DNA from 2 places in the Pseudoalteromonas sp. 5Ae-yellow genome. Region 1 is predicted to be linked to the other one. Evidence: predicted binding sites of a transcription regulator. Region 1 holds the regulator's gene; the other holds the start of a gene.
What was found. Region 1 encodes ArgR, which controls arginine synthesis, uptake and breakdown. Its sites were predicted from a motif close to ANTGAATANNTATTCANT; they were not measured.
Positions count from the first base shown of each region.

Region 2: a site for ArgR is predicted at 5,995-6,012, ahead of H4J63_RS04450 (arginase family protein). Genes of this name have one in related genera too.

Region 1 covers NZ_JACGWD010000003.1:62,668-70,405, forward strand. Annotated here, with positions in the region: gene H4J63_RS01425 (iron ABC transporter permease) at 1-152, shown strand, start outside; gene H4J63_RS01430 (ABC transporter ATP-binding protein) at 153-1,202, shown strand; gene H4J63_RS01435 (Dyp-type peroxidase) at 1,251-2,150, shown strand; gene argR (transcriptional regulator ArgR) at 2,158-2,625, opposite strand; gene mdh (malate dehydrogenase) at 2,851-3,783, shown strand; gene ispB (octaprenyl diphosphate synthase) at 3,869-4,840, opposite strand; gene rplU (50S ribosomal protein L21) at 5,263-5,574, shown strand; gene rpmA (50S ribosomal protein L27) at 5,591-5,848, shown strand; gene cgtA (Obg family GTPase CgtA) at 5,987-7,144, shown strand; gene folA (type 3 dihydrofolate reductase) at 7,218-7,709, shown strand.
Region 2 covers NZ_JACGWD010000009.1:56,452-64,189, forward strand. Annotated here, with positions in the region: gene H4J63_RS04425 (SDR family oxidoreductase) at 1-503, opposite strand, end outside; gene H4J63_RS04430 (thiol-disulfide oxidoreductase DCC family protein) at 500-898, opposite strand; gene ppc (phosphoenolpyruvate carboxylase) at 1,019-3,664, shown strand; gene cdd (cytidine deaminase) at 3,820-4,746, shown strand; gene udp (uridine phosphorylase) at 4,845-5,600, opposite strand; gene H4J63_RS04450 (arginase family protein) at 6,055-7,164, shown strand; partial or broken gene H4J63_RS20515 (amino acid ABC transporter substrate-binding protein) at 7,294-7,738, shown strand, end outside.

The DNA.
Region 1 (7,738 bases):
GGCCGTTTAATTTTGAAAGCTTAGCTACTCATGTATTTCAGTATGTGAGTGACGAGCAGTTAGAGCTTGCTTCTATATCGGCATTATTTATTGTTATTGTTGGGTTTATTCCTTTGTATTTTATTAATCGTTCTATGGAGCAGCGTAGTTAAATGAGTAGTTTAATTTTACAAGGCGTGAGCTATCACTATAACGGTACAAAGGTTATTCACGATTTAGATTTAACAGTGGGTAAAGATGAAATTGTTTGTCTACTCGGAGCGAGTGGGTGCGGCAAAACGACCACGTTAAAAGCGATTGCAGGTTTAATTGAAGCTAAGCAAGGGTCTATTTTTATAGACGGTAAATTAGTGAGTGATGAGCAATCGTTTGTCTCGCCTGAGCACCGTAACATCGGCATGATGTTTCAAGACTATGCGTTGTTTCCGCATTTAACGGTGGCAAATAATATTGCATTTGGGCTTAGTAAAATGAGTAAAGCTCAAAAGCAGCAACGCGTTGATGAAATGCTTAAGCTGGTACATTTAATTGGCTGTGCTGACAGGTTTCCACATCAGTTATCGGGTGGCCAACAGCAACGCGTAGCGATTGCTCGTGCATTAGCTTATAAACCTAGTTTATTACTCCTTGATGAGCCTTTTTCAAACATCGACACACAAGTACGCTTTGAATTAATTGCCGATATACGTCGAATTATTAAGGCAACTCAAGTATCTGCTGTGTTTGTTACACATTCAAAAGAAGAGGCGTTTGCGTTTTCAGATACACTGGCCATTATGCATCGCGGTAAAATTGAGCAACAAGGCACGCCTGAGCAGCTTTTTGCAGCTCCATGTTCAAAGGAGGTTGCAGAGTTTCTGGGTCAGGGCATATACTTAAGCGCAGAAGTGTTAACCGCAACTGAATATAAAACACCATTTGGTTTAGTCGAATCTTATGTTGAGAGTAAGCATAATGTAAGTGCAGGGCTTATATATGTGCGCCCTCATCAAATAGAATTAGTGGCAGATAACCAAAGTGACAAATTCAGCAAGCGAGCTACAATCATAAGTCGTCGCTTTATTGGTTCGGCGTATGTTTATTCGCTTGTTATTGATGAACAAGAAATTGAAGTTGCAGCACAATATGGCCAGTCATTTGAAAATAATGATCAGGTTATAATAAAAATAAAACCTCACACGGTGAATTTTTTCGAATCGTAATTAATTTGTTATTCGCTGTGTTTTTATCTGTAAAACTAAGGAATAACAATGGCGCAAGCGCAATCAGGGATTTGTGCTGAAGCAAACTTACACGGTTTGCACTTATTTTTTAATGTGTTTGATGGTCAAGACGAATCACTTCGCGCAAAGTTAAAACAAGTAAGCGCTATAGAAGAAGAGTTTAGCGATCAATTTTCAGAATCAATGCTCTCTTGTATGGTTGCTATTGGTGCGCAATACTGGCCGCATATCCTCCCTGAATACATTCCAAGCGAATTACAGAGCTTTCCCAATATAACCCATAGCGATCACCAAATGAGCGTACAACCGTGCGATTTATTTGTGCAAATTCGCTCTGACCGTGAAGATGTTAACCATTTATTTGCGCTGCAAATTTTAAAATTATTTGCCCCCGATGTTGAGCTGGTGGAGCAAATTCGTAATTTTCGCTTTTTAGATGGTCGTGATTTTAACGGTTTTATTTATGGTGGCGATACAGCTCATGGAAGAAAAAAGCGCGCTACGGCTTTAATTAGCAACCCTGGTAGCTTTGAAGATCAGGGGAGTTATATTCATGTTCAGCGTTATAAACATGATTTAACTATGTGGCAGCATTTATCATTGAGTGAGCAAGAGCAAATAATGGGACGTACGCGTCTTGATAACACGCTAATTACTCCAGCGGTCGAAACCAGCCATGCTTCGCGAAGTGAGCTAAAAGACGAAGACGGACAACCGCTACTATTAAATCAAAGCATGCCTTATGGCGACGTGTATGAGCAGGGAATGTTATCAATTACATGCGCTTGTACGGGCACCGCATTTGAAAAAGTACTTAATAGTCGTTTAGGGGAAGGGGATTGCTACGACCACTGGCTTGATTTTACTCAAGCCGATATGGGCTCTGCTTTCTTTGCGCCTTCAGTCGGGTTTTTAAAACAAATTTAGTTTGCTATTAAACCGTATCAAATAAAATGCGAACACGTTCAAGTGTTACATCTATTTCAGATATTTTAGCAGGAGCGATAAAAATAGTGTCATCGCCGGCAATAGTTCCTAGTACGCCATCTGCTTTACCTAATGAATCTAATAAACGTGCAATAAGCTGAGCAGCACCTGGGCTGGTACGAATGATGATCATCATTTCGTTGTGCATAATGTCGATTACTAATTGGCGTAATGGGCTTTTAGCCGTAGGTACACCCATTTCAGCAGGTAAGCAGTAAACCATTTCTTGCTTGGCATTACGCGTGCGTACAGCGCCAAATTTACTTAACATGCGTGATACTTTACTTTGGCTTATATTGTCAAAGCCTTGATCTTTTAACGCATCAACTATTTCGCCTTGAGATCCAAAATTTTCTTCTTTTAATAGTGATTTAAATGCTTTTACCAGTGCTTCTTGTTTATCTTGTGGTTGCATAGTCTTTATTCGTTTTTGTTATTTATGCTGCAAATTCTACACAAAAATGAATAATTATGCAGCAGTTGTTTAGTTAACTTGCCAGTTTGATGCGTTAAATCACAAAAGTTTACGACTATGGTCGAAAATATACTTGAAATAGACAGGATAAATTTGTTTTTAGTCGCTAATTTCATTATCTTAAGAGCCACAAATGTTTCCTACCTCAAATTACGGAGAATTCCAATGAAAGTTGCTGTATTAGGTGCTGCAGGCGGTATCGGCCAAGCGTTGTCTTTATTATTAAAAACAGGCTTACCAGCTGGCTCTGAATTATCACTTTATGATGTTGCACCAGTAGTACCAGGTGTTGCGGTTGACCTTTCTCACATCCCAACAGATGTTAAAGTTGCAGGCTTTGGCGCAGACGATTTAAATAAAGCGCTTGAAGGTTCTGACATCGTTCTTATCCCAGCGGGTATGCCACGTAAACCAGGTATGGATCGTGCTGATTTATTCAATGTAAATGCTGGCATCATCAAAACTTTAGCAGAAGGCATTGTTGCCAGCTGTCCTAAAGCGTTAGTAGGTATTATTACTAACCCAGTAAATGGCACAGTTCCAATTGTTGCTGAAGTATTCAAAAAAGCAGGTACTTACGACGCTAAACGCGTATTCGGTATTACTACGCTTGACGTTATTCGTTCAGAAGCATTTGTTGCTGAACTTAAAGGCGTAGACGTAGCAACTGTAAAAGTACCAGTAATTGGTGGTCACTCAGGCACAACTATTCTGCCTCTACTTTCTCAAGTTGAAGGTGTTTCTTTCACTGATGAAGAAGTTGCTGCACTTACTCCACGTATCCAAAATGCGGGTACTGAAGTTGTAAATGCTAAAGCAGGCGGTGGTTCAGCTACGCTATCTATGGGTGCTGCTGCAGCTCGTTTTTGTATGTCTTTAGTTAAAGGCCTACAAGGTGAAGAAGTTGTAGATTACGCTTACGTTGCTGTTGAAAATGGCGATGCAGAGTACTTTGCACATCCAGTACGTTTAGGTAAAAACGGTGTAGAAGAAATTCTTTCTTACGGCGAACTAAGCGCATTTGAAACAAAAGCAAAAAATGACATGCTTGAAACTCTGAAAAAAGACATCAAAGAAGGTGTTGATTTCATGGCGTAATAGCCGGTTTAAGCAACAAAAAAGCCTGCATTTGCAGGCTTTTTTATTGCTCAGAATTAATGTCACACTGTGTAACTAGTTAAAACTAGTGGTCGCGGTCAACCGCAATACGGGCAAGGCTTATAAGTGCTTGCTTATAGTCAGACTCAGCTAAAAAGTCTAAACAGGCAATGGCTTTTTCGGCCTCAAGCTCTGCTTTTTGCATTGTAAACTCAAGCGCATTAGTTTGTTTTAGTGCAGTTAAAATTTCTTCTAAATGCTCCATACCATTACTGTGCTCTATTGCATCACGAATGAGCTGTGTTTGCTGCTCGCTACCATGTTGCATAGCATAAATAAGCGGAAGGGTTGGTTTGCCTTCAGCTAAATCATCACCAATGTTTTTACCCAACTGTTCAGCATCTGCATTGTAATCAAGTACGTCATCCACTAACTGAAATGCAGTACCTAAATGCATACCGTACAGGTTTAGTGCATCGAGAGTACTTTGATCTTGCTCAGTAATAATGGCTGCAAGCCCTGTCGCTGCTTCAAACAACTTAGCTGTTTTAGAGTAAATAACCTGCATATAACTGGCTTCGGTCGTATCTGGGTCGTTGCAGTTCATTAATTGCAATACTTCACCTTCAGCAATAATGTTTGTTGCATCGGCAAGTACTTGCATAACCTGCATTTTGCCAAGGCCAACCATAAGCTGAAATGAACGAGTGTAAATAAAGTCACCAACCAATACGCTAGCAGCATTACCAAATTCAGCATTTGCTGTAGGCGTGCCACGTCGTAAGTTTGATTCATCTACAACATCATCATGCAATAGCGTTGCTGTATGAATAAACTCAACAATTGTTGCAAGTGTTATGTGATCTTTACCCTGATAACCGAGCGCTTTGGCTGCTAAAATAGCCAGCATTGGACGAACGCGTTTGCCGCCACTGCTAACTATATATAAACCAAGCTGATTAACTAACGCCACATCTGAGCGCATTTGCGCATGTATAAGTTGATTGACGTCATTCATATCGCTTTCGATTAACGCCTGGATAGCTTTTATATCCATTGATCTCCGAGCCAATTTTTATGTGTGAACGGCGCAGATTGTACAACAAAAAATGCACTAGCTCGATATTTTGTGACGATTGATTGAAAAAACACTATTAAAGTACTTAATTTAGACTGAATTAGCCAAGATAACTGATTAATTGATAATCAATATACAGTTTATGGTGTGCTTAGATATTAAGCTGTGAGGGTCATATTTGAGTACATTAATTTATTTCGACTAAGAGTTAAAAAGCGCTTGGCAAAAGGGCTAATTAATATAAAATGGGGTAAATATTGAATTGCTCTCAAAGCAGCTACTTTTTATTCATTTTAATTACAAAATAGGCTTGCTAGTTATTTCGCGTTAGCGTAAACTTCGCGCCCTATCGAAGAATATTTTAGTTGCGCCGATTTGAGGGTGCACAGACGGAGTTAATTATGTACGCGGTTTTCCAAAGTGGTGGTAAACAGCATCGTGTGACTGAAGGTCAAACGATTCGTCTTGAAAAATTAGACGTTGAAACTGGTGCGGCAGTAGAATTTGATTCAGTACTTTTAGTTGCTGATGGTGAGAAAATCGAGATCGGTGTACCGTTCGTAAACGGTGGCAAGATAACAGCTGAGGTTGTTTCACATGGTCGCGGTGAGAAGATTAAGGTTGTTAAATTTAGACGCCGTAAGCATTCTCGTAAGCAAATGGGCCATCGTCAATGGTTCACTGAAGTTAAAATCACTAGCATTAGCGCTTAATTAGAGGTACTTAGAAATGGCACATAAAAAAGCAGCTGGTAGTACTCGTAACGGTCGCGATTCAGAAAGCAAACGCCTTGGTGTTAAGCGTTTTGGTGGCGAATCAGTTCTAGCGGGTAGCATCATTGTTCGTCAGCGTGGAACTCGTTTCCACCCTGGTACTAACGTAGGTATCGGTAAAGACCACACTATCTTCGCAAAAGCAGATGGTAAAGTTCAGTTTGAACAAAAAGGTCCTTTAAACCGTAAATACGTAACTATCGTAACTGAGTAATCAGTAAGGTAGTTAAAAACCCCGCCTTTGCGGGGTTTTTTGTTTTGTAGTCAGCCAATATATACCCAAGCCTGCATTTGTGTTGGCTTGGGTATATAATAGAGTTATTAAACAAGCCAATCCCTAAAGTGAGTAATCATGAAGTTTGTAGATGAAGTAGAAATTCGCGCAGAAGCTGGAGACGGTGGCAGCGGCATCGTGTCTTTCCGTCGTGAAAAATATGTTCCAGATGGTGGACCAGACGGCGGTGACGGTGGAGACGGTGGTAGTGTTTATCTACAAGCTGATGAAAACTTAAATACCCTAATAGATTATCAGTTTGAGCGTTTCCATAGGGCTGAACGTGGCACTAACGGTCGTAGCCGTAACTGTACAGGCCGAAAAGCCGACGACTTATTTGTTATGGTGCCTGTAGGCACACGCATCATGGATGTTGATACCCAAGAGGGACTTGGCGACTTAACTCAACATGGTCAACGAATTTTGGTTGCAAAAGGTGGTTTCCACGGCTTGGGGAATGCACGTTTTAAATCAAGTACTAACCGAGCACCTCGTCAAAAAACATTGGGCACACCTGGTGAAGTACGTAACTTAAAATTAGAGTTACTATTATTAGCTGATGTAGGCTTACTCGGATTACCTAATGCAGGTAAATCTACGTTTATCCGCAGTGTATCTGCAGCGAGACCAAAAGTAGCTGATTACCCATTCACGACGCTTATTCCTAATTTAGGTGTGGTACGTCCTGAAGCAAATAAATCATTTGTTATAGCCGATATTCCAGGTCTAATTGAAGGTGCATCTGATGGTGCAGGCCTTGGTATTCGCTTCTTGAAGCATTTAGAGCGTTGTCGTGTGTTATTACACATTATTGATGTAATGCCGGTAGATGGTTCAAACCCTGTTGATAATGCATTCTCGATTATTAACGAGCTACACCAATACAGCCCTAAATTAGCTGAAAAGCCACGCTGGTTAGTGTTTAATAAAATAGATTTATTACCAGAAGACGAAGCAAAAGCGCTATGCGAAGCGATTGCAGAAGAACTGGGCGAAACTGAAAATATTTATCACATCTCAGCAATTAATAAACTTAATACTCAACCTTTAATCCACAACATAATGACGCTCCTTGATAGCATGCCTAAAGAGAAGTTTGTACAAGTTGAGGATGAAGAAGTTGAATTCAAGTGGGATACCTATCATGAAAAAGCCACTAAAGGTAAGGGCAATGATGATGATTGGGACGACTGGGATGAAGATGATTACGACGTAGAAGTAGTCTACGAGCGTTAATTAAATAGAATTTATTAAAAAGGAGCTTATGCTCCTTTTTCTTTGTTTAAGAATAAAGTACTAGGTGTTTATTATGATAATTTCAATGATTGCAGCAATGGCAAATAACCGTGTAATTGGCCTAGATAATAAAATGCCATGGCATTTACCAGCGGATCTTCAGCATTTTAAAAAAGTAACTACGGGTAAACCTGTGATCATGGGTCGTAAAACGTTTGAGTCAATAGGCCGTCCTTTACCTGGGCGTCGTAATATTATTATTACTCGAAACAGCGAATATACTGCAGAGGGTATTGAAGTGGTAACTACACCAGAGGCTGCACTAGAGTTAGTTTGTGCTGTTGAAGAAGTAATGATTATTGGTGGCGGTAATATTTATGAGCAATTTTTACCAAAAGCAGAACGCTTGTATTTAACCTTTATTGATTTAGATATTAAAGGCGATACACAGTTTCCCGATTACAATAAAGTTGCTAATTGGGACGTGAGAGAAGAGCAAGAAAACCTCCCTGATGAAAAAAACAAATCTAGTTATAACTTCGTAACCTTATATAAAGCACGTTAACATTATTGCGTAATTTTTAGTAGGTTGGT
Region 2 (7,738 bases), on a different contig from region 1:
TCAATAGCCGCCGTTTTAAATAGCATGTTAAGCGCCGCTTTAGATGCGCGATAGGTATACCAGCCACCTAATTCATTGTCGTTTATGCTACCTACGCGCGCACTCAATGCTGTAATAGTACTCTGCGTTTTGTGGGTTAATAGAGGCAATATGCTCTGTAAACAAAGTAACGGCGTGAGTGTATTAGCATTTAGTAACTCGTTAAAATAATCAGCGTTTAAATCTTCTAACTTTTTTTCGGGCATGTGTTGAGTGTTATGAAGTTTACCATTGAATATAATAACTTGATGTAAATCGGCTTGAGTGTCTTTTAAGTGCTGGGTAAAAATAGCCAAGCTTTGAGCGCTGTAGTCGGTGCTAAAGTATTCAGTGTTTGTAGGGGCGCTGCTGTATTCACTTGAGCTGACACACAGAACCTTAAATTGTGATGCATGGTTATTTAAGTGCTCAACATACGCTTTTGCAATCGCACTACTAGCGCCAAATAAAACAATGGTTTTCATTTACTACCCTTATTTTTTAAACTGCATTGCCCATTAGAACACGTTGTGTTTGGCATTAAAATTTTACTAAGGGAATGTCTGTATTTTGCAAATAACACATATCCACAGTCAGCGAAAAAGCTAATTATTGGCAAGCGAAAAATTTTCAACCAGCCGTGTTTACCCACTATTTTCCATGCCTCGTAAGTTACATCAAGCCCGTAAATCATTTCACCTGATTGTTTTTGAGCTTGTAGGTAAGTCATTGCTTTGTCTCTATCGATATACGAGTAGCGTTCACTAAAGTCGCTCGCGTTAAGATCTTCAAGCGTAATTAGATTTTTAGAGTCTGCGTGTTTTAGTTGCTGCATTTCGGTGCTGCAAAGAGGGCAGTTTCCATCGTAAAAAATGATCATGTAATTTCTTTGTGATTATTTTATATATACTTTTTTACGACAAGACATTGCAAATGGATCTATTAAATATCTCTTCATGATGATATTAATAGTGTCCTACGAAACAAAGGAGAATGAGAAATGAGTGAACAATATGCCGCCTTGCGAGGTAATGTAAATTTACTTGGGCAATTACTAGGACAAACTATTAAGGATGCTCAAGGCCAAGCTATTTTAGATAAAGTAGAAGAAATTCGGGCTTTATCTAAATCATCTCGCAGTGGTAACGAAGACGACAGACAAGCGCTTATAGAAGTTTTACATGCGCTTAGTGACGAAGAGCTTTTACCGGTTGCCCGTTCATTTAATCATTTTTTAAACCTTGCTAATGTAGCAGAGCAATTTCATACCGTTTCGCGTTTTAATGACGTTGGCCTTGGTCAACAAAACCCTCTCACTCAAACATTAAAAACGTTAGCTACAAAAGCAGAACAAGGCCAGCTAGACAGTAATCATTTGGCCGAAACACTCTCAAAACTCCACATAAACTTAGTACTAACTGCTCACCCAACCGAGGTTACGCGCCGTACTATCATCAATAAACATGTTGAACTAAGTGATTGCCTTGCATCATTAGAGCGAAAAGATAACTTAGTGCAAGAGCGTGACAATATTTTAAATCGTATTGAACAGCTGATTAGCCAAGCGTGGCATACCGACGATATTCGTCGCTCTCGTCCAACGCCAGTAGATGAAGCTAAATGGGGCTATGCCGTAATAGAAAATAGCCTTTGGCATGCGGTACCACGTTTTTTACGTGAATTTTCAGCAAATGTTAAAGACCAACTCAGTTTAGAGTTACCAATAGATTACAGCCCAATTGAGTTTACATCTTGGATGGGTGGAGACCGTGATGGTAATCCATTTGTAACATCGCAGGTAACAAAAGAAGTGCTTGATCATGGTCGTTGGATGGCACTTAACTTATACATTCAAGATTTAAAAACGTTGTGCGCTGAACTATCTATGTCAGACGCCAGTGATGAGCTTATTGAGTTGGCAGGTCAAGACTTTGAACCATACAGAGCGGTGATCAAAAAGCTTAAAAACCAAGTTGCAGAGACCGTGGCTAACCTGGGCGCTAAAATTAAAAATAAGCGCAGCGATTCACAAGATTTAATTACTGATATTAATCAGCTTAAACACCCGGTTGAAGTGTGCTATCGATCGTTATTAAAGTGTAATATGAAAGTAGTTGCGGATGGCTTATTACTTGATTTACTGCATCGTATAAATAGCTTTGGTTTGCGTTTAGCTAAACTTGATGTGCGCCAAGATTCGTCTCGCCACGGCGATGTGTTTTCTGAGCTGACGCGTTACTTAGGTTTAGGCGACTATAACCAATGGCAAGAGCAAGACAAACAAGCATTTTTACTTGCAGAGCTTAACTCGCGCAGACCGCTAATTCCAAAACATTGGCAACCAAGCCCAGATGTACAAGAAGTACTTGATACCTTTGATGTGATTGCCAAGCAAGACGAAGCCACATTTGGGTTGTATATTATTTCGATGGCGCGCACAGCGTCAGATATTTTAGCGGTACAACTATTGCTAAAAGAAAGCGGCTGCAGCTTTGATTTACCAGTAGCACCGCTTTTTGAAACACTTGACGATTTAAACGCAGGCAGTGATGTAATTACCACATTGCTTGATAATGTTTGGTATCGCGGGCACATTAAAAACACCCAAAACGTAATGATTGGTTACTCTGATTCAGCTAAAGATGCCGGCATGATGGCAGCAGGTTGGGCGCAGTACGAAGCAATGGATAAACTAGTACAACTTGCTGATGCACGTGGTATTGAGCTTGTTTTATTCCACGGACGTGGTGGCACAGTAGGTCGTGGTGGTGCACCCGCTGCACAAGCACTGCATTCACAACCACCAGGCTCTCTAAAAGGTGGTTTGCGTGTAACCGAGCAAGGCGAGATGATTCGCTTTAAATTTGGTTTACCTGATGTAGCACTGCAAAGCTTAAATATTTACGCAGGCGCAGTTCTGCAAAGTAACTTATTACCGCCACCGGAGCCAAAACCAGAGTGGCGCGAAGTAATGAAGCTAATAAGTGAGGAGTCGTGTGAGCACTACCGTAATGTAGTTCGCCATGATGAAAACTTTGTACCTTACTTTAGAATGGCAACACCTGAACTGGAACTGTCTAAGCTACCGCTTGGCTCTCGCCCTGCAAAACGTAATCCTAATGGCGGTGTTGAAAGCCTGCGTGCTATTCCATGGATTTTTGCTTGGAGCCAAAACCGTTTAATGCTTCCAGCATGGTTAGGTGCATTAACAGGCCTAAAAGCTGCGCTTAATAAGTACGGCGCAGAAACCCTAAACGAAATGAGCTTACAGTGGCCGTTCTTTAGATCTCGCTTAGAAATGCTAGAAATGGTATTTAGTAAAGCCGATTGTTGGTTGAGTGAGCATTATGATAATGCGCTGGTGGAAGATATGTACAAACCACTGGGTGTAACACTTCGTAAAGAGCTTCAAGAAGCCATTAGCTTAGTGCAATCACTTAGCCCACAAAAAAGCTTATTAGCCGAACAGCCTTGGATTAAAGAGTCGATTAGTTTACGTAACCCGTACACCGATCCACTTAACTTACTACAGGTTGAGCTTTTACGCCGTGCTCGCTCACAGGAAAAACATAGCGAAGGTGACATTGATAATGCATTAATGATCACAATGACAGGTATTGCAGCAGGTATGCGCAATACCGGCTAACATTTTGTTATGTATACCAATCAATTATTTTGTTAGGTATACCAATTAAAATTAAAGGGAGCACGCGATGTGCTCCCTTTTTTTGCGTTGAATAGGCTGGTATTTCGCATCCTAAACTTTTAAACTACGTAGCCATTGAATAATTAAAAAATGTTATGGCTTCAGCAACTTTTACTGTACAGCAAGATACAGCACTTACAAATTCGCACATCACATTAAGCGTAGCGCAAACAGCGTCATTACGTAGTCAATTAAAATCACAGCGTGGCATATTAAATTCTAATAATATTAAAGCGTTATGCACGCAACTCAATGTGTCTGATGATGTATTACTACAAGGTTTAGTACCTTTAGCTTCTGAGTATGCCGTTGCGCCAGTGTCAGATTTTCATGTAGGCGCAATTGTTAAAGCACTTGATGAAAAGGGTGAGGTAAACTTTTACTTTGGTGCAAATGTAGAGTTTGATCATCAAGCATTGAGTTTAGTGGTTCATGCAGAGCAATCGGCTATAAATAACGCATGGTTAAACGGCGCTAAAAAAATAGTTAAAATTGCTATTAGCGATGCGCCTTGTGGGTATTGTCGCCAGTTTATGAATGAACTAGCTGATGCGAAAGAGTTTGATATTTTACTTCCTGATCAGCAATTTAAACTTGCTGAATTACTGCCGCATTCATTTGGACCTACCGATTTAGGTAACGAATTTAGCTTATTTAACCCAAAACCACAGCAAGGTAATTTTAGCGCTGAAGACCTTGATGAAACCCTTGCGCGTTTTGCACTTAATGCGTATGTGCCTTACAGCCACAACTTTAGCGCCGTAAAAATAAGCACATTTAGTGATGGTGACTTTTACGGAAGTTACGCCGAAAATGCAGCTTACAGTCCAAGTTTATCGCCACTACAAAGTGCACTAAGTCAGTTCTTTTTAGCTGGGCTTAGCTTTAACGAAAGTACGGTGAAGGGAATAACATTGCTCGAAACAGCGGGTCGTGAAAACCAGTCGCAAGTGGCAAAAGCTGTACTTGCCAGTTTTACGCATTTACCAGCACTTAAAGTAATTAGCGCACCACTTAAATAGTGGCTTGCATACAATAAAGCACAGCCGGAGCTGTGCTTTATTAAAGCGAGCCATTCTATCGAATTAACTCACTGACTGACTGACTGCTATAACCTGTATTAATCAAGTAATACTTTAGCTGCTTCTAATACTACTGCTACAGATTTACGCTCAATTTCACCGTGGTCTACATTTGGTATTTCTTGGCGAGTACGGTTAACAAGTACGCCTGCTACACAGGCAGCTTGTAATCCAAGGGCTGCACACATAGTAAATAATGTTGCCGATTCCATTTCGTAGTTCATCACGCCCAATTTTTGCCACTCTTCGCAGCTACCTTGTAGTGATTTAGGAACGTAACCAGAATGCGTATCGTAACGCTCTTGCCCTGGGTAAAATGTATCGCTTGATGCAGTAATACCAATATGGAAATCGATATTTAAGTTTTTACATGCTTGTACCATAGCTTGTGTTGCATAAAAGTCAGACACAGCAGGGTAGCTAAGAGGAGCAAAATGCTGACTTGCACCGTCTAAACGTACAGACGCTTGGCTAATTAAAATTTCGCCTTCGTTGATATGTGGCTGAATCGCACCTGTTGTACCAATACGTAAAAACTTACGCACGCCAAGTTGTGCTAATTCTTCTACAGCAATCGACGTAGATGGGCCACCAATACCCGTAGAACAAACAACCACAGAATGGCCGTTTAATTGACCTAAGTAAACATGAAACTCGCGAGTTTGAGCAAGGCAGGTTGGGTTGTCTAGGAATTGTGAAATACGTGCTGCACGATCTGGATCGCCCGGTACAATCGCAAGTTTTGCACCTTTAAGATCGTCAATACATAGTCCTAAGTGAAATACCTTTTCCATAGCTAAGCCTTTTATAATAATTTGTTGTCAATCTAGCATGATTGCTAGAAACGTTTATCAAGTACAGGACGATTGTCCGTTTTGTCTTAACTCTTCCAATAAAGCCTTAATAATTTTAAGGGCTAATTTGATTTATTCACCAACTATGAATATTCACTCAAGTACTTATATACGTAGCCTTGTTGCGCTGTTGACATGTTCAAGCAGACATAATAAGTATCACTCAAGCGCGTAACTACGATTAAATGGATGATTACAGATTTTAATTAATATCAAATAAATTCAATGGCTTAAATTTTTAGTGAACACGTAAAAACTAACGTGTTTACTTATATTAAGCACTGACTTATTTAGCAAAGTGGCATTTATTTGAAGTTTAGGCATTTTTAGTGATTTTGCATAACTACTCAAAAGTAATTAGCTACGTACAGAATAAAAACCGAAGGAGTTTATTATGAGCACACAATTTGAAGCATTTAAAAACAAAGTTGAGCACTGTTTGTGCGCACCGGGTGATGGCGTATACACAGTAAATACTGCAAAAGAGCGCAAAGCCGCACTGCGTAATAAACTTTATGGACAAACTGAAAACGTTGATAATTTGTGGCGCGAGTCTTTAAACGAATTACCAAACTCACCACATAAAGCCGTTATGTTAGGTATTAGCTCAGACTGTGGCGGTGGGATATTACGCGGCGCAAACTGGGGGCCGTTGTTTGTGCGCTCAGCATTAATTGATCAGCAACCTCAGTGTCATTCGTTTGATTTAGGTGATGTACGTGTGATCCCACATTTACTTCATGACAAATACCTAAATGATGCAACCATTTCTAATTGCCAAAAAGCCTTATATGGTGATGAAGATAACGACTATTACGTAAGCCCGTTATCAATCACTGAGGATGTGTGCGACAGTTTTTACGCAACGTTTAAAGATAAAGGATTATTTGGTATTGGTGGCGATCACTCAATTAGTTACCCACTTACTAAAGCGTACTTAAAAGCAAAACGTGAGCAAGGTAAGCGCACGGCTATTATTCACTTTGACGCGCATACCGATTTACTTGTTGAGCGCTTAGGCATAGATTTATGCTTTGGCTCTTGGTGTACACATATACTAGAGTTTTTACCGGCGCCGCATCATTTAATACAATTTGGTATTCGCTCAAGTGGTAAGCCTAAAGCGCATTGGGAAAATACTTTTGGTGTTAAACAGCACTGGGCACATGAAATCATTGAACGCGGCGCAGCAGCGGTTGCTGCCGACGCTATTGCACAATTAAAAGCCGATAACGTTGATGAAATATACGTAAGCTTTGATATTGATGCACTTGATGCTGAATTTGCATCCGCCACAGGTACGCCAGAGCATCACGGTTTAACGCCTCAGCATGCGCTTGATATTTTATCAGCCATTGCGGATGAGTTTCCTATTACGGGTGCAGATATGATGGAGATAGCGCCATTTACCGACAGCTCTTTAGTTGGTCAATCAAGCTCAGAAACTACACTTAGAGAAGGCGCTAAAATTTCAGCCTTTTTAATTAGTGCAATGAACAAGTAAGCTGTAGAAGCTATAGATACTAGCACTATCAGCGTATAAGTGTGCATTACATAACTAAAAACTAGCAGTTCATAAAGCCTCAGCTATATTTATTAAATACATATAATGAGTTGGTTGAGGCCTCGCTAGATGAAATTGTTGATCTTTTTATTGTTCATTAGCTGTATTAAAGTTGATGCAGCTGAAATTACAATAGTAACGGAAGTATTTCCGGACTTTCAGTATATTAATGAAGATAACAAACTCGTTGGCCGCTCTGTCGAAAAAGTTCATAAAGCGCTAGAAGGTACAGGTATAAACTACACTATGTTGGCGCATAGTTGGGCCATATCCTACAATGCAGCGCTACGCGATAAAAACACCTGTATATTTTCGATTGTTCGATTACCTAATAGAGAAAGTAAGTTTAACTAGGTAGGCGAACTGGAAAGCTTTGACTCTGCCATTTATGGTCTAAAATCCAGAGGTATAAAGTTAAACACTCTCAATGATGCTAAAAAATACAAAATAGCAGTACTGCGTGATAACTTTAGTCATCATTATTTGCTTGAAAGGGGCTTTAGTGAAAGCAAGC